Regions from separate parts of the Clostridium sp. AM42-4 genome, predicted to be linked through region 2. Evidence: riboswitches for the same ligand, from Rfam matches in the RefSeq annotation. Region 2 holds a riboswitch; each other region holds the start of a gene.
The links. Region 2 has a riboswitch for thiamine pyrophosphate ahead of DW922_RS09695 (TenA family protein). Riboswitches for the same ligand answer to the same signal wherever they lie in the genome.
Positions count from the first base shown of each region.

Region 1: it holds a riboswitch for thiamine pyrophosphate, as region 2 does, so the genes downstream of both, thiW (energy coupling factor transporter S component ThiW) here and DW922_RS09695 (TenA family protein) in region 2, are expected to answer to the same signal.
Region 3: it holds a riboswitch for thiamine pyrophosphate, as region 2 does, so the genes downstream of both, thiD (bifunctional hydroxymethylpyrimidine kinase/phosphomethylpyrimidine kinase) here and DW922_RS09695 (TenA family protein) in region 2, are expected to answer to the same signal.

Region 1 is NZ_QUIK01000008.1:43,020-50,802, forward strand. Features, by position in the region: gene DW922_RS07925 (ABC transporter ATP-binding protein) at 392-1,237, shown strand; gene DW922_RS07930 (ABC transporter permease) at 1,237-1,968, shown strand; gene DW922_RS07935 (hypothetical protein) at 1,990-2,565, shown strand; gene thiE (thiamine phosphate synthase) at 2,631-3,260, opposite strand; gene DW922_RS07945 (hydroxyethylthiazole kinase) at 3,342-4,304, opposite strand; gene thiW (energy coupling factor transporter S component ThiW) at 4,228-4,821, opposite strand; TPP riboswitch at 5,272-5,375, opposite strand; gene DW922_RS07955 (MATE family efflux transporter) at 5,515-6,801, opposite strand; gene DW922_RS07960 (RNA methyltransferase) at 6,803-7,654, opposite strand; gene DW922_RS07965 (LysM peptidoglycan-binding domain-containing protein) at 7,729-7,783, opposite strand, start outside.
Region 2 is NZ_QUIK01000010.1:82,343-90,125, forward strand. Features, by position in the region: gene DW922_RS09680 (DUF4313 domain-containing protein) at 1-508, shown strand, start outside; gene DW922_RS09690 (hypothetical protein) at 535-1,191, shown strand; TPP riboswitch at 1,578-1,677, shown strand; TPP riboswitch at 1,738-1,835, shown strand; gene DW922_RS09695 (TenA family protein) at 1,902-2,576, shown strand; gene thiD (bifunctional hydroxymethylpyrimidine kinase/phosphomethylpyrimidine kinase) at 2,573-3,376, shown strand; gene thiE (thiamine phosphate synthase) at 3,388-4,029, shown strand; gene DW922_RS09710 (HAD family phosphatase) at 4,019-4,675, shown strand; gene DW922_RS09715 (NUDIX domain-containing protein) at 4,678-5,163, shown strand; gene DW922_RS09720 (response regulator transcription factor) at 5,373-5,798, shown strand; gene DW922_RS09725 (helix-turn-helix domain-containing protein) at 5,852-6,034, opposite strand; gene DW922_RS09730 (sigma-70 family RNA polymerase sigma factor) at 6,031-6,438, opposite strand; gene DW922_RS18040 (hypothetical protein) at 6,458-6,757, opposite strand; partial or broken gene DW922_RS09740 (helix-turn-helix transcriptional regulator) at 7,390-7,569, opposite strand; gene DW922_RS09745 (GntR family transcriptional regulator) at 7,777-7,783, shown strand, end outside.
Region 3 is NZ_QUIK01000023.1:44,763-52,545, forward strand. Features, by position in the region: gene DW922_RS15015 (hypothetical protein) at 340-630, opposite strand; gene DW922_RS15020 (DegV family protein) at 736-1,605, opposite strand; gene DW922_RS15025 (ABC transporter substrate-binding protein) at 1,719-2,831, opposite strand; gene DW922_RS15030 (ABC transporter permease) at 2,940-3,689, opposite strand; gene DW922_RS15035 (ABC transporter ATP-binding protein) at 3,698-4,450, opposite strand; gene tenA (thiaminase II) at 4,452-5,120, opposite strand; gene thiD (bifunctional hydroxymethylpyrimidine kinase/phosphomethylpyrimidine kinase) at 5,117-5,926, opposite strand; TPP riboswitch at 6,118-6,228, opposite strand; gene DW922_RS15050 (DUF362 domain-containing protein) at 6,446-7,549, shown strand; gene DW922_RS15055 (VOC family protein) at 7,713-7,783, opposite strand, start outside.

The sequences.
Region 1 (7,783 bases), on a different contig from region 2:
ATTATTCAGCATGATGTTTTTATCCGTTAATGGAAGCTTACGAAAATCTTTGAAGACCGGTTTCTTTTTTTGTGGCTTTTGTGCTGGTTTGTCTGGTTGTGCTGGTTGTGTTTTCTCTGGTTTTGGCTCCTCTGTGTGGTCCTTTTCATAGTTCCAGTCAAACCTCTTCCATGCTGCTTTATTCCTGCATACCTTGCATGCACAAAATCCCTGGAAAATGATACCCTTGGGCAGCAGCTGCCTCCTTCCGATTTCCTATCATTATACCTCATGCATCTTTGAAAAGCATTGTAGTGTAAGTTGAAATAAGGTATACTTACCAAGTGCCTTCGTGTTCCCGCATTGCGCACACAATTGGCACCTGATCAACTGTAAAAAGGACTTTGAAACCATGATTGAACTAAAACACCTGACAAAAAAATATGATCATTTTCTTGCCGTGGATGACCTGAACCTGCGCATTGCTACTGGGGAGTTTTTTGGCCTTCTTGGACCAAACGGAGCCGGAAAGACCACGACGATCGGCATGCTTTCCACTCTCCTGCTGCCCACAGACGGGGAAATTCTTTTAGACGGGGAACCATTGACACGGAAAAATGACCGCTTGAAGCGGAAACTGAGTGTTGTAACCCAGGAATATTCCATGCGCCAGGATATGACCATGGATGAGATTATGCAATACCAAGGACGGCTCTACTATATGCCGGCAAAAAAAATCCGGGAACGTACCGAGGAGCTGTTAGAGTTCTGTGGTCTGATCGATTACCGCCGCCGGACCGTGCGTAAGCTTTCCGGCGGAATGAAACGGAAGCTCATGGTTTGCCGCGCCCTTCTGACAGAACCGGAAATTCTGCTTTTGGACGAACCGACTGCCGGTATGGACGCCCTGGCACGGCGGCAGATGTGGAACCTGTTAAAAAAGCTGAACCAGCAAAATCTGACTATTCTTTTGACAACACACTATATGGAAGAAGCTGAGACGCTGTGTGACCGGGTCGGATTTATGTGTAACGGAACACTCGGTGAAACAGATGCACCTGCCAATATGATCGGAGCGCTTGGGCGCTATACCGTAGATGAAGCTGCAGAAGGCGGCATCACAAACCATTATTTTCAGGGAAAGGAGGATGCAATCCACTATCTGTCCGCTTCCAGCACGGAGGCTTCCTTGCGCAGCACAACGCTGGAAGATGTTTTTCTGGAAAAGATCGGGCAGCAGCTGGAACGCAGATCATAATGGGAATTATAACCGTACTATGGGAAAAATGGGTAGAATTCCGCCGCGATTTCTATAAGATCACATTAGCCGCCATGATCGCACCTCTTCTTTATATTCTGGTGTTCGGCTTAGGCATCCAGACGATGTCGCATGGCCAGTCCTATCTGAACTTCCTGATCCCCGGCGTTGTTGCACTGACCACAATGAACGGAAGCTTCAATGCGATCGCACAGAATTTAAACGTCCAGCGCCTGTATGAGAAGGCGTTTGACCAGGTCATGATCTCGCCTACCCCGCTATGGCAATTCATTGCAGGACAGATCATCGGCGGAAGCCTGCGTGGTCTTTATGCGGGAATGGTCATCATTCTTCTGGTCCTTCCGATCGGAACGGGATTATGCTTTAATGGCTGGTCGTTCCTGTTTATGTTTTTAAATGGGGCGGTGTTTTCCACCATTGGAGTTGTGGTTTCTTTCTACGCCAAAAACCACGCGGATGTCCCGCGCTTTTCCAACTATGTCATTATGCCGATGGCATACCTTTGCAATACCTTTTTCTCGGCACAGAATATGCCTGACGGGATCCGCCAGGTGATCGAATATCTGCCATTGTCGCAGACCAGTGCTGCACTGCGCTGCATTGCCAACCATGAACCGTTTTCTTATCAGGGCATCGGCATTTTGCTTCTGTATCTGGTATGCTTTTCCTGTGCAGCATCATGGTTTCTGTATAAAAAGAAAAACCTGTAATATAAAAAGGAGCCGTTTCTTATGAAATCGATACCGATACACCAAATGTTCCGGAAAGCAGTTCTCATCCCTCTGTTTTCTATTGCATTTTTGTCTGGCACCCCTTATGCCACAGCGGCTCAGACATCACTTTCACCCAAAGCAGAGCTTGCAGACGGAGAATATGCCATTGAGCTGAGCATGACAGGAGGAAGCGGAAAAGCATCCGTTCAGAGCCCGACACTACTCACGGTGGCAGATGGAACTGCTTACCTCTCCATCACCTGGAGCAGCCCAAACTACGATTATATGATCGTAAATGAACAGAAAATCTTAAACGACAGCAAAAAGGGGACGAATTCACATTTTACAATTCCAGTTCCAGATCTCACCAGAGAACTGGATGTCATTGCTGACACACTGGCTATGGGCACGCCATATGAGATTCCGTATCAGCTACAGCTTTATCCAGATTCCATAAAATCAAAAAGCACCCTCCCGCAGGAAGGTGCCAAACGTGTTTTACTTACAGCCGCCGCTATGATCGTCGGTGGCGGAATCCTGAATCATGTGGTTCAGGAACGCCGGAAGCAGGACTATACCGGGAAACGGCGTTAAACTGTTAAGTTACTCATAAGTAAAGTAGCGGTATCCTTACTCCCAAACCAGAAATAGGAACATCGCTACAGCTGCTTTACTGCCTGTAAAAGATCCGCAACTGCTTTTTGCGGGTCTTTTGCTTTCATGATCGCGGATACAACCGCAATTCCGTCTGCCCCGCTTCCGGCCAGAATTCCCATGTTCTCCAAATTCAGCCCGCCGATCGCTACTACCGGAATCGGAACTGCCTTACAGATATCCGACAAGGTCGAAACTGCAGTCAGCACGGTCGTTACCTTGGTTGTGGTCGGGTAGATTGCCCCGACACCAAGGTAATCTGCGCCATCCTCATAAGCTTTCTTTGCTGCTTCTACTGTTTTTGCGGTTGCACCAACAATTTTATCCGGTCCAAGTAAGCGACGTACCTCAGCGACAGGCAGGTCAGAGGCTCCTACATGGACACCTGCTGCACCACATGCCATAGCCACATCGGCACGGTCATCGATGATCAGCGGAACCTGATATCGATCGGTGATTTTCTTGATCTTGCAGGCCTTTTCCAGATAGTCACGCCCTCCTGTATTTTTTTCTCGAAGCTGCACCAGTGTTACGCCGCCCTTGCAGGCCTCTTCCACCGTATATAAGAGAGATTCCTCTGTATGATAGGTACTGTCTGTCACAAGATACAGACTCAGATCCAGATTTTTTGTCATAAGGTTTGCCTCTTTTCTGTTTTCTCTGTTTTCTTTTTAATGATTTTTCCAAGAACTGCATTCTACAGTTTCCTGTGAAAATCAAAACGCATGCTGTCGTATTCTTGCTTCTGACAGAAGCTGATCTTCCCCCAGAGCATAAATTTCATCGAGCAGGTTTACCTGAAAGCTTCCTGGCCCGCGGGAAATCCCGGAAGCATGTTCCCCAGCAATTCCCATGGTAGCTGCTGCAAGAAGTGCTGCTGTTGTTCCAGTCCCGGCAGGATTTCCTGTATTTCTGGAAGAACCATTGTCCTGAGAGCCAGCCATTTTGATGTCTTTGCTCTCACGATTTTCCCGGACCACGGATTTTCTGCTATTTCCTGGAAGATAAGCCGCTGTAAGTGCGCCTACCATACAGCCGGTACCCGTGATCCCAGATAAGCTGGCATTTCCATTTGAAACAAGAAATACATCCTGGCTATCTGCGATCAGGTCCTGCTTTCCGGTTGCCATAACTGTACAGCCAAGGTGAAACGCAAGTGTCCTCGCTGTACGGCAATACCAGTCCTCGTTTGCATCGGAAAGTGCATCCTGGACTCCTGCATCTATTCCGGTCCCGTGAAAAGGAAGCTCTGCAACAGCCAGAATCTCAGAAATATTCCCCTTGATCACAGAAAATACTCCGTTTTCCAGCAATTGCTTCGCGTAATCACGGCGAAGGCTGCTGCAGGTAACCCCGACTAGATCTAACAGTACTGGAATATGGCGCTGGTTTGCTTCTGTAAGCGAAGCTTTCATGGATTCCATCCGTGCATCCGTGATATTTCCAAGATTCAGCATCAGCGCAGAAGAAACCGCCGTGATCTCTCTTACTTCTGCCGGATGCTCTGCCATGATCGGTCTTCCCCCTGCCGCCAGTATGATATTGGCACAGTCATGGATAGAAATCGGATTGGTAATGCAATGGATCAGAGGTGCCGTTTCTTTAATATACCTTCGAATCTCCAGCATGCCCTGCAGCTGCATGGACTGTTTCAGTTTTCTTTCTTCCGTTTCTGTCATAAACCTTTGCTCCCAGACTCTCTTGAAATTTTGCCAGCATTCCGGTCTGGCTCAATGCCTTCAGGAATACATAAGCTGCGATGCCTCCCATGATCGTTGCGGAAATAAACATCGGGGTATAATAGAAGGCGTTCAGACCATCGCGTCCCATAATAAACGCCATGACCGGATAAGATACCAGGGATCCAATGATTCCGGTACCAAAAATTTCACCAAATACTGCACAGATGATTTTTCCCTTCGATGCACGGTAAAATACACCAGATAAAAACGCTCCAAATACCGCACCCGTCAGTGCTAACGGCGGAATGCCCATAAACATCATACGGATCACACCGATCATACAGGCGCAGAGAAGGGAATACCACGGTCCCATAAATACAGAACAGGTAATATTGATCAGATGCGCAGTCGGGCACATTCCCTCAATCCGTAAGATCGGTGAAATTACGACTCCGATTGCTACCATCATAGCTAAAAATACCATGCGAAACGTTTTCATTCTTTGTTTTTCCATTTGTTTGTCCTCCTGTTTTTTCCAGAATCCTGCCGCCAGAGCCAGATTCCAAAGAAACAGGTCAGATAGCGGCAGGTAGTGTACGGTATGACTCACGTTCTGCATCATTATGCGAAATGTGAATAAGACAGTATACTAATTCTTGTTCGGTCGAAGTTTACTTACTTCCTCTCACTCCGAAAACACGGATTCCCATCGCTATATAAACTCCTTCTGCCAGACTGCAGGGCGCTCCCCCTCCAGTCTACTTTTCCTGCAAAATATGATTCTGTTCCTGTTCATGCGTTGCACAAACACACTTTCAGGATTTCCAGCTGACAGAGACGTCTCCCCTGCATCTGGAGCTTTTGCAGTGCATCCGGATACTAGTTTCTATAATCATTATATTTCATAGGACGCACTTTCCTATGAAACAAAAAAATGCGCCTTCAGGAAATTGCCCGAAGACGCACACTTCTATTCCTTGCTTCCCTCCGTTGGCATTACCCAAATCAGGTACGGTCGAAGATCGATCTTCCTCTCAGCCTGTCTCACAGACTCCCGCGCTTTTTCTCTTTTAACGTAAGTAAGCATAACACAGAGACTTGACCCTGTCAACTGTATTGTCGTTATGTTACCGTTGTGTCACCATTGTGTTACTGTTCACAGGTAGGTATTTTCTGAACTGAAAATCCCGTATAGTACAGTTATAGTTTATAGCTTCCGGATACCGTTCAGCGTCAAAAACATGGTTGTTAATTCTGCACATGGAAATGCCATCCATACCCCATTCATGCCAAATACAGCAGAAAGGAGGAAAGCAAACGCAAGGATTGCAACAAACCCACGGGATACAGAAGCTGCAAACGCCCAGCGTGCTGACTCTACGGCACTTAGGATATTGGTTCCGACAATATTAACTCCGGCAAACAAAAAACCGGTAAAATAAATCTTTAATCCCTGTCTTGCAAGAGCTGCCAGCTCTGCACTTTGTTCCTGGTTAAAAATTCCAGCCATCGGTTCTGACCAGAGCTGTACGGTCACAATAAGCAAGCAGGCGACACATAAAGCTGTTTTAATTGCAAGACGGATCACGGTTCTCAGGCTTTCTTTATCGCCAAGTCCATAGAAACGGCTGAGCAGCGGCTGGGAGCCCTGCGCGATTCCATTGAATAATGCAACTGCCACAAGCGAGAAATTTGCAACGACTCCATACGCTGCAACCCCGATATTACCCGAAAGCCGGAGAATGATGGTATTAAATGCCATTGTGATGACACCGGAGGATATTTCCCCTACAAAGGCAGAGATACCAACCTGACAGGAAAAAAGCAGCTTCCGGACAGACAAACGTACCGGCTTGAAGCAGATCGTATTTCTGCTGCTACGGAAATGTCTGAAGCAGATAAGAATACTGATAACCGGTGATAATGCGGTTGCAAGTGCCGCTCCCGGCATAGACATTCCCAAAGGAAACATCAGCACATAGTCAAATACGATATTAAACAGATTGCTTGCAAGTGTTGCATACATTGCGATGGATGGATCTCCATCATTGCGAACAAATGCACTGATAATATGATTCCACATAAAAAACGGGGCAAACATCAGAAATATGCGGGTATACATGATTCCGGTCGATACAATCTGTGCATTGCCTCCAAGAAGGTGGATGATCTGTCCCGGGAAAAAGGCTCCTGCCAAAACAAACAGGACACTGATCACTGCTGCCCATGACAGTGCATGAAAGAAATAGCCTTCCGCTTCTTTCATTCCTTTATTACGCTCAACCGTAAAACGGATTGCAGAGCCGACTCCGATCATTGCGCCTACCGCAAAGATCAGATTGTAAAGGGGTAATACCAGATTCAATGCCGTGATACCATTCGCACCGACAGCCTTAGCAATAAAGAATGTGTCGGCCAGAATGTAAAGGGACATACCGAGCATGCCTAACATATTCTGGGAAACATAGCGGATAAACTGTCTTTTGATATTCATGCTAAGCTTCCCCGCCTTCTGTATGATGGTTTCCAAGCTGCCAGAATGCCACTGCACTGGCAGCAGCTACATTCAGGGAATCTACGCCATGGGACATTGGAATCCGGATGGTGTGATCGCAGTCGGCAATGGTTTCTTTTGCGAGGCCATCGCCCTCGGTTCCAAGAACGATTGCAAGCTTCTCCTCTGCCTGGACACAAGGATCATCAATGCGGACTGAGCGGTCTGTAAGAGCCATGGCAGCTGTTTTAAAGCCCAGATCCCGCAAAAGCTCCATAGCCGGGTGCGGCCAGGCACTGTCGTGCTTAAGTACCGTCCACGGGATCTGGAACACCGTTCCCATGCTGACCCTCACGGATCTTCTGTACAAAGGATCGCTGCAGCCAGAAGTAAGCAAAACTGCATCCATATTCAGCGCTGCCGCCGAACGGAATATAGCTCCCACATTGGTCGGGTTTACTACATTTTCGAGAACAACGATCCGTCTGGCCTTCGCACAGATCTGCTCAATAGATGGCAGTTGTTTGCGGCGCATGGCACAAAGCAGACCGCGTGTCAAAGAGAAACCTGTGATCTGTTTTAAAAGCTCCATGGGAGCTACATAGACTGGGACCTCTCCACATCTGGCCAGTATTTCTGCAGCTGCTCCCTTTAATTCCCGCTCTTCGGCAAGGATGGAGACTGGCTGGTATCCGGCATCCAGAGCACGGCCGATTACGATCGGGCTTTCTGCAATAAAAAGACCAGCCTCTGGTTCATAATAATGGAATAGCTGGTTTTCTGATAAGCTGGAGTATACCTCAAGCTCCGGACTGGAAAGATCTGTTATAGGAACGATATGATCGTGTAACATAGGGAATTTCCTCACTTGGTTATATTGGATAAAAAACAGATTTTATTATAACCAAAGCAGGATTCATATGCAAGCTATTCAGAAAAATACACGACCGTCAGGTATTCACCGGAATGGATCTGTTCGGAT
Region 2 (7,783 bases):
ACTTTTTCCGGCCTGGCTGTCAGACAATCACCTTGCGGAACCCACTGGACAAATTCTTGAATCGGATGGCTGTCTTTACCCTGAATACCTGTTTTATGGCAAAGAACTGGATGCCCTGGATCATGAGGGGCACACCCTCTACATCCGGCATCAGAAAGGCGAACTGGGGTGCCACTTTGAGCGGCTGTATATTGCCCTGCGCAGACTGGCGCGGGAAATCAACGGGTTCAGCTACACCGATTACAGCGGCTGGCGGTGTCTGGATGGGAGTTCCTCCACCCTGCCCCTCTGGATTGAGGCATCTGATCCTTCTCATGGCCGCAAATTCATCTTCACACAGAAAGGTCCCGCACTCCAGACTATCATCCGCTATGCCGATGGTACGGAGAAGCAGTGCATCTATCGGCGCAAAGAGGACATGGCAGGCGATCTGATGACCATGTTCCAGGATGAGCTGCGTGTTTACCCTCCCTGGTCTGAAGACCGAAGGAAACGGTACGAATATTAAACACGATAAAATAGGAGGACATCATCATGAAGATCCGTATCTATCCCAAATCCCTGTTGGAAACCATGTGGCAGCAGGACAAACTGCTGTTTACCCCAGAGGCGGAGCAACCACCCCTGTGTCTTCGGTGTGGTCAGCCGCTGGATTGCAGGCTGGTCATCAACGCCCTGAGCCGCTATGCAGATGTCCATATCTGCGAGGCGTGCGGTATGGATGAAGCCCTGCGTGATGCCAACCGTTGCCCACTCCCTCTAACAGAATGGGCAGCTGTCAAAAACGGTTTGAGCCAGCAGCAGACCGACTTTGAAAATCCGTTGCTGACTACTTCCTGCACCTTTGAAGATCTGTTTCAGCAGGGCTCCCGTCCTGCCAGCGAGATAGCCTATTCCCGTTCTGATTATGACGGATGGAAATGGTGGACCACCTGGCATCAGTGCCAAAAGGATACGCCTGTTCTGGAAGTTGCCCGTGAAATTGATGCTTTCCAGAATGCGCTGTTCCAACTGCCGGAGTTTCTGAATTTGGATACCCTGACACGGTTCTGCCGAGGGTACGCCCAGCCCACCAGCGAGCCCACCGAATTCAATTTGTATTCGGAAACTGCCCACTTTTATATCTGGCTGCGGTTAGTCACCCGGCATCGAGATTATAATGCCTATGTGCATTACTATCTGAAAGGTTAAAAATTTACAACGCACCGGATACAGTATGCCTATCGGCTCTGTATTCGGTGCGTTTTTCTCTCTTTATATACCGCACCATAATCATATCCAAAATATTTATGAAAAATTAGATGCCACAAATTCTATTGAGGGATAAAACAAAGCTATTATTTTAGGATACATTAGCCCCTTACTGTAACCCAGTGATAAAAAACGTCGGCGAAAAGGTGTCAAATCCTCCACATCTGTCTCTCCTTTTTTGTCCGTTTTCCCGCATTTAGAACCTCGTTTTGAGGGGAACAGGATAACTTTATCTAGCCGACCATGCGGAAAAACCTTTGATTTCCGTGGACTTTTACCGTCCTAAATGCGTAGACTTGACTTTTGGGGACTTTCTAACTATAATGATATTCAAGCAGGGGGACTACCTTGTAGTTGAGAAGGTTAAAACCTGACCCTTTGAACCTGTTGGCTAATACCAACGCAGGGAGCTAAAGAATACAGATTCGTATTTTTTGGACATTCTCTGTTTTGGGAATGTCCTTTTTTAATTGAATAAGATATGATATGTGTTTGCGAGGGAACTGAACAAGTTGAAAAAGGTAAGACCTGACCTCTGGACCTGTCGGCTAATACCGGCGTAGGGAAGCAATTTCTTACGCTCGTATTGCGTCTGAAAGAGCTTCTAATTGTTTTAGAGGCTCTATTTTTTTATCTTAGGAGGATCAAACATGGCATTTATGAAAGACATCTTAACCCACAACATTCCCATTTGGGAAGAATGTGCAGCTACCCCATTTGTGCAGGAAGTGCAAACTGGAAAGCTACCTCTTGAAAAATTCAAAAGATATATGATTCAGGATAGTATCTATCTGAAAAACTATGCCCGTATATACGGCAAGGCAATTTTTCATGCTGATACATTAAGAGAAATTCAGCTTTACTATTCCATGCTGAATTTTGTAAATGATACGGAATCAGAAGTGCGCCTGGATTATCTAAAGCAATTTTGCATGACGGATAATGATATTGAACTGATCGCTCCTCTGCCTGAAAATCAAAATTACATTGATTTCATGTTTGAGATTGCGTCACATGGAAAGAATGAAGAAATTTTAATGGCGGTTCTTCCCTGTATGCTAAGTTACAGCTATATATTCCGAAAATTGGCGGCTGTTCCTACAAGCAGACAGTCAAGATATTGGGACTTTATCAAAGATTATGCGGATGAACAATATGCAGAAAGCTGCAAAGAATGGTCTGCTTTTGCAGAGCATAAATGTGCCGGGTTATCAGTAGCAAATAAAAAGTATCTGGCTGATATTTTTGAAAAAGCAAGTTTGTTAGAGCTTGCTTTTTGGAAGATGGCCTATCGGAACGAGAGAATGGAGGAAAATGCAAAATGAAAAAAGTATTGTCCATTGCCGGATCAGATTGCAGCGGAGGTGCAGGTATTCAGGCTGATTTGAAAACTTTTTCTGCTCACGGCGTATTTGGAATGAGTGTTATTGTTTCTGTTGTTGCAGAGAACACCAGCCGCGTTATCGACATCCAAGATATTACCCCGGATATGATTGCAAAACAGATTGATGCCGTGTTTGAAGATATTGAAGTGAACGCAGTAAAGATTGGTATGCTTTCTACGCCAGAATGTATGAAAGCAGTGGCAATGAAACTATTACAATATAAGCCACAAAATATTGTAATCGACCCGGTTATGTATGCCAAAAATGGCTGCCCATTGATGAATCCTGCGGCGGTTTCCACCTTGATAGACACTGTAATTCCACTGGCCGATGTGCTTACTCCAAATATTCCAGAGGCAGAGAAAATAGCGGATATGCAGATTTCCACAGTTTCAGATATGGAGGCTGCCGCAAGAAAAATATATGCCATGGGTTGTAAGGCGATTGTTGTCAAGGGCGGACATCATATAGGAAATGCCGTTGATGTCCTATTTGATGGAGAAAATTTCCACCACTTTGAAACAGCCCGCATTGATACGAAAAATACTCATGGGACAGGCTGTACCTTTTCTTCTGCAATCGCTTCCCAGCTTGCAAAGGGAAAAAGTATTCCGCTTGCTGTCGAAGCGGCAAAGGCTTATGTCACAACGGCAATCGAACACTCCCTTGCGATTGGAAAAGGCTGTGGCCCGACGCACCATTTCTACGAATTGTATCAGCATGGTTTATCTAAAGAATAGGCAGGTGCAAAATGAACTTTGATTATACACTTTATCTTGTTACTGATCGTCAACTAATGAGCTGCGATAGCCTGACAGAAGCGGTGGAACAGGCAATTTTAGGAGGCTGCACAATGATACAACTCCGAGAAAAAGAATTGCCTTCATTGGAATTTTATAATCAGGCGGTTGCCGTGAAACAGGTTACGGAGAGATACCATATTCCCCTTATCATAAACGACCGGATAGATATTGCAATGGCTGTGCAGGCTGCGGGAGTACATATTGGACAACATGATTTACCTGCGGCTACCGTCCGCAAAGTAATTGGGGAAAATATGCTGTTGGGGGTATCTGCTTCTTCCATTGCAGAAGCAATACAAGCACAGCAGGATGGTGCGGATTATTTGGGAGTTGGCGCAATGTTCCCTACTGGAACTAAAACCGACGCTGAATCTGTATCAATGGAGGAATTACAGAAAATCCGCACAGCCGTTTCTTTGCCGATAGTTGTTATTGGCGGTATCAATAAAGGAAATGCAGGGCGTTTCAAGCCCATGGGAATTGACGGACTGGCTGTTGTATCTGCCATCATAGCGCAGTCCGATATAAAAGCTGCTGCTGCGGAACTGAAAGATTTATTTTGCGGAAAGGAAAAGAAACATGGATTTTAATGCGGCAATCTTTGATTTAGATGGAACAATTCTGGATTCAATGGATGTATGGGAGCATATAGATATTCAGTTTTTGAAAAAGAGAAATCTTCCTGTCCCAGATAATTATGTAACTGAAATATGTGCAAGGAGTTTTGAGGAAGCCGCACAATATACCATTGATCTTTTTGGATTGCAGGAAACGGTAGAGGGAATTATTGAGGAATGGAATAATATGGCGGTCGAGGAATACAGGAACCATGTCGGTCTGCTGCCCTATGCCCTTGATTATCTTCTGCGCTTAAAAGAACATGGAATAAAACTTGCAGTTGCTACGGGGTTGCCGGAAAATCTCTATATTCCATGCTTAAAGAACAATTCTATTTTAGAATTATTTGACGCTCTATGTTCAACAGATGAGGTTCAGCGGGGAAAAGAATATTCGGATGTCTTTGAATTGGCCGCAAGAAAATTAGGGGTTGCACCTGAACACTGTATTGTGTTTGATGATGTGCTTCCAGCAATTAAAAGCGCAAAGGCAGCCCGTATGTTAGCAGGTGGGATTTATGATAAGTATTCCGCAGATCAGCGTACAGAAATAGAAAGGATTGCGGATATTTACTTACTTGATTTCCGGCAAGCACCGATCCCACACAAAGAGGTATGAAAATGGAAAAATGGGATTTATATAATGCAAAACGGGAAAAGTCTGGAATAGCAGTGTGCCGTGGAGAAATCATACCCAAAGGGCTGTATCATTTATCTGTGAGTGTATGGATTGTCAACCAGCAGGGGCAGTATCTTTTATCACAGCGGCATCCGAAAAAGCAATACCCTCTTTATTGGGAATGTACGGGTGGTTCTGTACTTTCCGGGGAAACCAGTTTGCAAGGAGCAATCCGAGAGGTAAAAGAAGAATTAGGAATACTGCTTACTCCCGGAAGTGAAAAATTGATTTATCAGACCAGACGGGAAAATGTGCAGGATTTTTACGATGTTTGGCTATTTCATAAGGATATAAAGATTGAAGAAATGCGTTTACAGGAAACAGAAGTTGTGGATGTTCAATGGGTAAATCCAGATAAGTTATTTAAGATGTTTCGCCTGAAACAACTGCACCCTCTGATTACCTATGTGGAACAACTAATAGGCTGAAAAATGCCAGATGTTAAGGTACCAAAGTCTCTGTTGTCTAACACGCTTTTATTGCACAAGAAATCAAATAGGATCCATGTTATTTAGTTCCATATGAAATCAAACAAATTGTGGAAATCACTTATATAAATTATCCTTGCATTTTATATTCTATATTTCCATGAAGTTTGGTTGTCTCAAAGTGTGTAAGGAGAAAGGATGTGAGCAAAATGGGTAAACTTCTGATTCTGTCCATTCCTGATCATGAAGAACATATAATCAACAAAATTATGGAGCTTATTGCGGATGAGCCAGAGTTTATCCACCTTGCACCATCTCCACCGCAGTCTGCACTTTCCTTCCCTGGTCTTGAAATTCGGCTAAAGGAACAAACCGTATATTGCAACGGTACCCTCATCGCTTTGACTTACCATGAATTTGCAGTCCTTACATATCTGGCTCGTCATCCTGGCTGGGTATTCTCAGCCAGCCAGATTTATGAGGCCGTATGGGATAAAGACGGTGAACACTGCGGTACTGCAGTTGCCAGCGTCATCGGTCAGATCCGTCGCAAGCTGACGCCAGACACGCCGAAGGGCGGTTATATCCGCACCGTACTGGGCAGTGGGTATAAATTTAACAGTTCTCCTTTTTAAGTCAGTAAGAAAGGCTCCGAGGCCGTAATGATCTCGGAGCCTTTCTCATTGACTTAAATCCTAAACAGGCTGATTGCCTTCAGTAAAATAATGCTCAATTCCTGGTATAAATCTTCATCAAGTACGCCATCAATAATGGCATACTTGAGTAGCAATGGCCGGTACATCTGTAAGATTGCCGTAATGGCATCCTCGTTGCCAGCCTTGGCGCTGAGAAGCAGACATTCAAAATTCATTTTTTGTCACCTCCTTCAATGCACTTTCTGATTTTCTGAATCGTCCTGTAGTAAAGTGCCGCTGCCCCTTTATAGGACAGCCCAAACTTTAGTCCCAGCGTCTCAAAATCTTCTTCCTCCAGCGTTCGAGCCAGAAATATCTGGCGTTCCCGTTCATTGAGTTTCTGCAACGCCTCCAGAAGCACTCCATTCTCAATGACATCCATAAGCGGCAATCTGTCCAAGACCACTTCCTCTGAGCTGGGTTCGGATTCATAGACCGCTTCTACAGCACTCTCTATACTGTTGCGCTTATAGAGCTGGATCAAATAATCTTTTCTGCGGCGTTTGACCGCCGAAACTAAATATGCTGTAAACCTGAATTGCAGGTCATCTTCTGCCTGCCCATTGTTCCGTTGCCACATGGCTTTACCTCCAAAAGTCTCAAGAATTCCGATGGATTTCCTGAGCTTCTGGTGGTGACCTGCACCGGACCAAATCTGGCTGAGATAAAGAAAAACAGCCAGCTTTGTACCAATGGACAAAACCAGCTGTTCCTTGAATTTCTGCATCGAGCAGTTCAATAGATGCCGTCCGGGCAGGTGGAGGTTTATCTTTATGTAGAGAAAACTCTCTTGTCCTACCTCGACGATATACCCCTATTGAGAGCCGTTCATGAAAAGCCGTGTGTCCTGGAGTTATGAAAGCAATGAACTGCTCGATGTTGTGGAATCCTTTCTCCATAACATCGTTACTCCCTGTCCGCAGTTATGCGGACGGCACACAGGCGGCCTGCATCATCCCCTTTCTTTCGCGATATGGCAGCGCAACGCTGCCGCCCTGCTGATAATTGTTAAATTGTGAAATAATACTTTTTTCAAATGCTATTCCAGCTATTCTATTAAATTAAAACAAAAGGCGGCCTCCATCCTTATTGTCAGGATAAAGACCGCCTTCTTCTTCCGATTTTCATTGGGTATCGTACTGATCTCATACCCCCACCTCCGCTTATCGAATTTTCATTGATTTTTGGGATCACTGCCATAATTACAGTGTAACTGACAGTTTTCGGAAACTTTTGGAGTAGCATTGGAATATCCTTCGAGGAAAGAGAAAATCATTCGACATTATATGACAAAACAAGCTCCAAAACGGTCACTGCATTTTTCCGCTTTGGAGCTATTCCTTTATTATTTCCATAAAGTTGCATCTTCTGTCGTTACCTGTGCCGTATCCGGATGGATATAAATGATTTGGAGTCCTTTCTTTTTGGCATAGTTAACAGTCTGCTGAGTTCCGGATCGCATATTGTTTACATTATCATAAACAGCCACCATAACTTTACCATTATATCAATATACATTTCGTTCCAGATTAAGCTGTATGATAACCGGCAAGCTGGGAATCGTGTCATCGTTTTCAAGGTTGGCAAGATAGCGCCAGTCGATATTGATCTGTTCCGCCAGCGTCTTACGCGATAACTGCTTGACTTTCCGCGCCTCTTTTACATCCGCGCCGAAAGTTTCAAAGCCGGGACAATCTTTGATATTTGCCATATAGCACCATCCATCTACATTGTATATTTCATATTTTCTCAATGGAATGTTGCTATATGCAGTAAGATTAAACTTTATAATTCATATCCCGAAACATAGACAGAGGAAATCATTGCCACACCCCTTGAAATATTGACAAGATACGCCTCTCGTGTTATGCTGTTATACACAACAGCATAACAGTTAAAACACACGGAGGATGCAGCAATGAAAC
Region 3 (7,783 bases), on a different contig from region 2:
TCCATTCTGCCGCGTCTTGTCGCGACACCTTTTTGATTTTGGTTTCTGTTTCATCTCGTTAATTAATTAACATTAACTCTGCATTAACTATACCACGTTTTGTATATTTTGCAATAGATTTTGAATATTTTTTTCAATTTTAATTTATATTTCACATTTTACTTGTTAGTGTCTTGTCACATTTTACTTAAAACCAACAACGATTTAACAAAAATCTTTACAGCATACATACCGCATCACGTAATCTCATTCAAATGCAAAACAGACGCACCAGCATGGTGCGCCTGCAGGTATAATCTTATGTAGTTATCCGTCAGATTATGTTTCTTTTGTTTTCTGTTATCTCTGGCATCCCAGGTTAGTAATCTTGCAGGAAACCAGCTTTGGACTGCTGCAGCCTTTCACCGGCAGGTTTGTTCTGCATGAAGCTTTGCTTTGTCTGCAGCCATCTGTCTTACAGCCAAGGCTCTGGCATACGGAAGCAGCACAGCTATTACTATAGCATCCGGAACTATAACATCCGCTGTTGCCCGGGCAGTTGCTAACTGCCGCAAATGCGGTCATCGGCTGAAATGCCATCAGGGCGGTCACTGCCATAGCTGCTGCGGTTGATACGATGTGTTTTTTCATAGTTGTCATTCTCCTTTTGTTACACAAATGTTTCATAAATGTTACAAAAATATGTTAACATACAGAGAATGGAAAATCTACTGGGAACTACTGGAAAGCATTTTCTCACGGTTTGCAGGAATAGCCGATTCCAAGTCCGCCAGGTCCGATATGGCAGGTTACCCCAAACGACAGATCATCACAGAGGATCTTGTGTCCCGGAAATGCAGCCTCGATTTCATTCACCCAGGCATCTGTTTCTTCCTTTCCAGAGCTTGTCGCTGCCACGATATGTAGCCGGCCTTCTTCATATTCCCTCTGGTAAGATTGTTCGATCACTTTTTTGACTTCCTCGATCATCATCTGCTTTGCCCGTTTTAATCCTCGGCAGTTTTTGTAAAGCTCCAGAATACCAATATCGAAATGAAGGACCGGTTTTACATTCAAAAGACCTCCAACCAGGGCTACACCCGCAGAGATACGACCACCATGCTTTAAGTATTTCAGGTCATCCACTGCAATATAGATCCCGGCTCTGGTCTTCACCGCTTCCATGCGCGTTTTTACCTCTGCCGCACTGCAGCCGGTCTCCAGAAGCTCCAGTGCATCCAGAATGCTCTGGTGAAGCGGGGTAGCCACGCTTCCATTATCGACCACATAAACCTTTCCCTCGTATTTTTCTTCCCTGGCCAGCATCATGGCAGTCTGGCAGGAGCCGCTTAAACCACTGCTGATCGGGATATAAAGGATATCCTGATAGGTTTCCAGAGCCTTATCCCAGAGCTCCATCACAGCTTCCGGGGAAGGCTGGGAGGTGCTGATGTTCTCCAGTCTTCCCAGCCGTTCCAGAAATTCCGCCCTGGTAATATTCACACCCTCATAATAACAGGTTTCATTCATATAAAAAGGCATTGGCAATACAAAAATCCCAAGCTTCTGTGCTTCCCCCTGCGAAATGCCGCTATGGCTGTCTGTTACAATTCCTGTTGTTCTCATTTGAAACATCTTCTCCTTTTCCCACCAGACGCAGTCTGGTTTTCCTTTGCATATCAAACATTTTATACATTATAGCTTAATTTCCAGAAAAGGACAAGGGAGGGACATTTTTCCTAATACTCGATATTGGTCATGACATCGGAGACATCTACTGCTTTGTCGATCAGTCCGTTTTCTAACATCCAGTCGATGTTCTCCTGCCAGCATTCTTCAGTCTGGCTTAAAAACTCAGCGGAGTCTGTCTCCATAAGCGGAAGCAGCGTCTTGCAGGACTGCTCCTCTACGCTCTGGGTCAGCGGGAAGTTTGCTTCGTTCTGGTTGTTCATTAAGATTGCAAGACAGCCATCCGGGTCAGCCTTGAAATCGTCAAAGCCCTTCTTGGATGCACGGAGGAATCCTTCTACCACTTCTGGCTCCTCTTCCAGCAGCTTATTGTTAGTCAGGAAGACTTCCTCATAGTAATTCGGGATTCCATATCCGCTTACCGGGAAATAGTTTAATTCGAAGCCTTCTTCTTCCATCTGCGGAACCTCGTGGTTCACCAGACAGCCGATCGTGGCATCGACATTGCCGGTCGTCATGGAGCTCATCAGGTCAAAACCAACGTCGACCAGATTGACGTCGGAAGCATCCGCACCCACATACTCCATCATGCATTTTACTAAAGATTCACTTAATACGGTGCCGCCGTAACCAATGGTCTTTCCAACCATATCTTTCGGGCTGGTGATATTTTTATCCTTCAGGGAAAGGATGATGTTCAGCGGAGACTGTACAATGGCTCCGATGGAACGGATCGATGCCTTCTGGTTTGCCACTGCCTGGATCAAATCCTGCTGGTAGTACATGCCGATCTCGGCTTTTCCTGCTGCTACCATGGAAAGCGCATCGTTTGCGTTAGCCGGGAAACGGATCTGGACATCCAGTCCTTCTTCCTCGTAATAGCCACGCTCAATCGCGGTATAAAGGAAGGTATGGATGGCATTCGGATACCAGTCCAGAACCACATTCACTTCACGGAGATCTTTTTTCTCATCCTTCGCAGCATCAGAAGCCTGCTCTTTACTTTCTGCATCTTTGGTCTCTGTATCGTTTGCGTCTGCTTTGTCTGCTGTTTCAGCCTGTACAGAGGTCTCTGCCGGTTTTGCGCTGTTTGAGCAGCCAGAAAGAGCTGCGATAGTCATAGCTGCTGCGGTAAATGCTGCGATCAGTATTCTTTTTTTCATAATGTTAAAGTCCTCACTTTTACGTATTATCAATCTTTCGTGTCATCAATCGTTGTTCATTTGTCATTACTGTTCTTGCATGCATGTCTTCACAGTAATGCTTATTCTCTATAAATCATTTCTCCAGCGGATCATCCGCTTTTCCAGAAGTGTGACAAGCCACACAAAGAGCATCGCCACTACCGACAATAACAGAATCGGTGCAAATACTCCGGCACCATCTAACTGCGTCATCATACGGCGGCTGAAATAGCCAAGTCCATTCTGGGCACCCAGCCATTCTCCGATTGCTGCTCCGATAATGGAAAGTGGTACTGCCATCTTGATCGCGGAAAAGAAATACGGCAAAACTGCCGGTACCTTCAGTTTCCAGAAAATCTGGGACGGTGAAGCCCCGAAGGTAAACAGTAATTCTTCCATCTCTGTCTTTACGGACTGAAAACCGTCAAACACCGTGATGGTGATCGGGAAAAAGGTAATGAGTACTGTAACCAGCACCTTTCCCCAGATGGAATAGCCAAACCACAGCACAAAAAGCGGAGCCAGGGCTGTAGTAGGAATGGTCTGTGATGCAATGATGAGCGGATACAGTGCCCTTCTTGCAGTGTCATTTGCATCCATTAAAACAGCAAGTCCTAAGCCAAGCACAATAGAGATGCCAAGGCCAATCGCTACCACAGACATGGTTGCCGGCAAATGTGCCGTAAAAAGCAGCTCCCGAAGCTCCCAGAGCCGTACCAGGATCTGGATTGGGGAAGGGAGAATATAGGCCGCATTTACGCCCATTGCTGCTGCCTGCCAGAAAAACAGCAGAAGAAACATTAAGATTAGGGCCGGAAGGCTGGAATTGTTTCTCATTTTCTTTTTCACGCCTGGTTCCTCCTTAACATCTTGATCAGTTCTTCTTTTAATGTAAGGATTTCCGGACGCGACAGTTCGTCCCGGGTCCGCGGATAGGCGGCCGGAACTTCGATGGAGCGCAGGTGGGTCATCGGTGTTTCCTCAACTACCAGAATCCTGCCAGATAAAAAGAGCGCCTCTTCTACATCGTGGGTGATAAATAATACCGTTTTCTTATCTTGTTCCCACTGTTTTAACAGCCACTCCCGCATGGAAAGGCGTGTCAGATAGTCGAGTGCCGAAAATGGTTCATCGAGAAGCAGCAGATCCGAGCCGGTCAGAACGGTCCGTGCAAAAGCTGCCCGCTGGCGCATGCCGCCGGAAAGCTCTCTCGGGCTTTTCTGCCCCCAGTCTGAAAGACCGACCGAGGCCAATGCTTCATCTGCCTGTTTTTCCATTTCTTTTTTTGAAATCCCGCCCTGGATCTCGAGCGGAAGCATGATATTTTCTCTTACCGTTCTCCACGGAAATAAAAGGTCATGCTGCGGCATATAGCCGCAATAGTTTTTTTGTGTTTCGATCGGATTTCCGTTGATGCGGATCGTTCCCTGATCTGGGGAAAGAAGCTTGTTAACCAATCGGAAAATCGTACTTTTTCCACAGCCGGAAGCACCGATCACACAGACAAATTCGCCGTCCTGTACCTGAAAAGACAGCTGGTCCATGATCGGATACGCATCGGTATCGTACTGGAAACACACATGGTCAAATTCCAGCATGTTAATCCCTCATTTCCCATGCCATATCCCAGAATGCCATTTCATAGCGGGAGCAAGCTTTGAAAATATCGGTCAGATGGTCCATCTGTGCAGGAGTACACTCTGCAGCAAGGCGGTCCATCAGACCAATCAGGATTTCATTTTCCTCATGGTAGGAATCGCTCGCATAACCGGATACCCATTCTCCGTAAAACGGATGATCCTTCGCGTCCGGGTTATGCTGCACAAGCTCTTTTGCAATCGCTTCATAGCTTAACGCGCAGGAAAGGATGGCTGCCATAACCTCTGCTTCTCCCCCTTCATAAGCTGCCCTTAACATATAAGAGGTGTAAGAACAGTTATCAAGGGATACCGGGGTGGTTTCTGCCTCTTCCTGTGTAATGCCAAGGCGTTTCATGTAAGTGCGGTGAATGTCCATCTCCCCATCTAAAATGTTATGCGTATAGGCTGCGAACAGTTTCATTACGTTTAAGTCCCTTGCCTTGGCCGCGCCAATGGCAAAGACTCTTGTATAATCGATCAGATACAGATAATCCTGTATCATATAATAGCGGAATTTCTTCTGGTCCAGGCTGCCATCGCCGATCCCGGTTACAAACGGATGGTTGTGGTAGCCTGTCCAGATGTCTTTTACGGAATCTAAAAGTTTCTCGGTCGGTGTCATGCTCATGCTTCCTCCTTTGCAAAGCCCTTGCCGCAGAATTCGAATGCATGATTCATCGGTCCGGAGCCTGCGCCCAGATCCAGCATAGCAGCAAGTGCACCGGAGATGTATGCCTTTGCCTGCTCTACTGCAGTATCCAGATCATAGCCTTTTGCCAGATTGGAAGCAATGGCACTGGATAAGGTGCAGCCGGTACCGTGGGTATTCGGGTTATCGATCCGTTTTCCGTTAAACCAGCGGTATCCGCCGTCCCGGTATAACAGGTCATTCGCGTCATTCAACTGATGACCGCCCTTTAAAAGAACGGCGCAGTGATACGTCTCACTGATTTTTTTCGCTGCATCGATCATTTCCTCTGCCGTGGTGATATCCATATCGGAAAGCACTTTCGCTTCCGGAATATTTGGTGTCAGAACCGTTGCAAGCGGGAACAGACACTCCTTTAAGGTTCCGATGGCATCGTCGCTGATGAGCTTTGCGCCGCTGGTTGCCACCATCACCGGGTCTACTACAATATTTTCTGCTTTATATTCTTTCATTTTTTCTGCAATCGCCTGAATGAGGCCTGCAGAGGAAACCATGCCGATCTTCACCGCGTCCGGGCGGATGTCTGTAAAGACACTGTCGATCTGCTGTTTCAAAAACTCTGGGGTTACTTCAAAAATTCCCTGGACTCCGGTCGTGTTCTGGGCTGTCAGCGCAGTAATTGCACTCATGGCATAAACGCCATTTGCAGTCATGGTCTTTAAGTCAGCCTGGATTCCGGCGCCTCCGCTGGAATCACTTCCAGCGATCGTTAATGCTGTTTTCATTTTCATGATGAAACTCCTCTCATGCATCCATATTTTTTAGGCGGCTCAAGGTGGTGCCCCCAATGCACCGCCGCAAAGAGAATGACCTGTAGCATCTTCAGCAGCATATTCATGCAGCTTTGGCAGCTAGAGATATTTAGGCAAAAGAAAAAAGCGGAACTACGCAGGGACGCAATACCACTTTCTGTTTTTATCCAGTCACAGTCACTTCCTACGTTGGCATGATCCAAATCAGGTATACGGGTCCTGGCGGTCTATAGCCAGCTCTCAGTCTGCTTCCGCAGACTCCCCGGTACTTATGTTCTATTCTCTTTACGAGTTATACTATACCCCTCACCACGCCATTTTGTCAAGTATTACGTTGCTGTTCACGCATTGTCCCAAATTTGTTGTTACTGTTCACGCCTGCATGCCCGGCAGATAAAGCATGCAGGCATTCTTTCGACTTTCCATTTGCAAAAATAAAGAAACGCTGTATAATAATTGAGAAAAAGTCCAATACAAAGTGAGGAAATTCTAATGGAAAAGAACGACATTATCCTAATACACGGAACCAATTACAAACAGATGGCGAAAAAAGTCATGGAAGCTGCTAACGTCGCAGAGGATATCGGCGATAAGAAGAAAAAGATTGCTTTAAAACCGAATCTGGTTACTGCAAAAGCTCCTTCCAGCGGTGCAACTACCCACAGTGAGCTTCTTGCCGGTGTCATTGAATATCTGCAGGAGCATGGTTTTGAGAACATCACCATCATGGAAGGCTCCTGGGTTGGAGACCGTACCGGGGAAGCGTTCCGCGCAGCAGGCTATGACATGGTCTGCGACCGTTACCATGTTCCGTTCGTCGACCTCCAGCGCGATACCTGGAAAGAATACGATGCAGCAGGCATGAAGATCAAGCTTTGTGACAAAGCGGCTGCTGTCGATTACATGATCAATATGCCAGTCTTAAAGGGACATTGCCAGACTACGGTAACCTGTGCCTTAAAGAACAACAAGGGAGTAATCCCGAACCAGGAAAAACGTCACTTCCACACCATGGGATTACATAAACCGATCGCACACTTAAATACCATTGCACGTAACGACTTTATCTTGGTGGACAACATCTGCGGAGATTTGGACTTTGAGGAGGGCGGCAACCCGGTTGTCATGAACCGCGTTCTTGGCTTTAAAGACCCGGTACTCTGCGATTCCTTTGTCTGTGACAGCATGGGCTATTCCATTCAGGACGTTCCGTACATTCCGCTTGCTGAAAAGCTTGGTGTCGGAAGCAGCGATACCGCACATGCGAACATGATCTACTTAAACCAGCCAGATCAGGCCGGAGTCAAATTCCGCATGACCCACCGCGTCCAGAAGCTGGCAGCCTACACCGAACCGAAGGATGCCTGCAGTGCCTGCTACGGTTCCCTGATCTATGCGCTGGACCGTTTAAACGATGCTGGTTACCTGCGCCGCGGTCTTCCGTCTGTTGCCATCGGCCAGGGCTACCAGAATATGCCGGAAGGATGCGCCAAGATCGGTGTCGGCCGCTGCACCAAGTGCTGTGAAAAGAGCCTCACCGGTTGTCCGCCAAAGGCTGCAGATATTGTAGAGTTTTTGAAGGATAACTGGAATTAAAACGAATGAGACGTATGCCGCAAGGCGTACTGCTAAAAATGGAGCTGCCGCATCAAAAGTCAGACTGGCTTTCGATGCGGCAGCATCTTTTTGTTCATGTTCAGTTTTATGTTGTAGATAGCTCTCATTTTACACACCAGCGCCACGTTCCAGATGTGTGTTGTCATGCTTCTACATAAAACGGTGCCTTTTTCACGGTAATGTGGATACGGAATCCATTGATCTCCTCTTTTA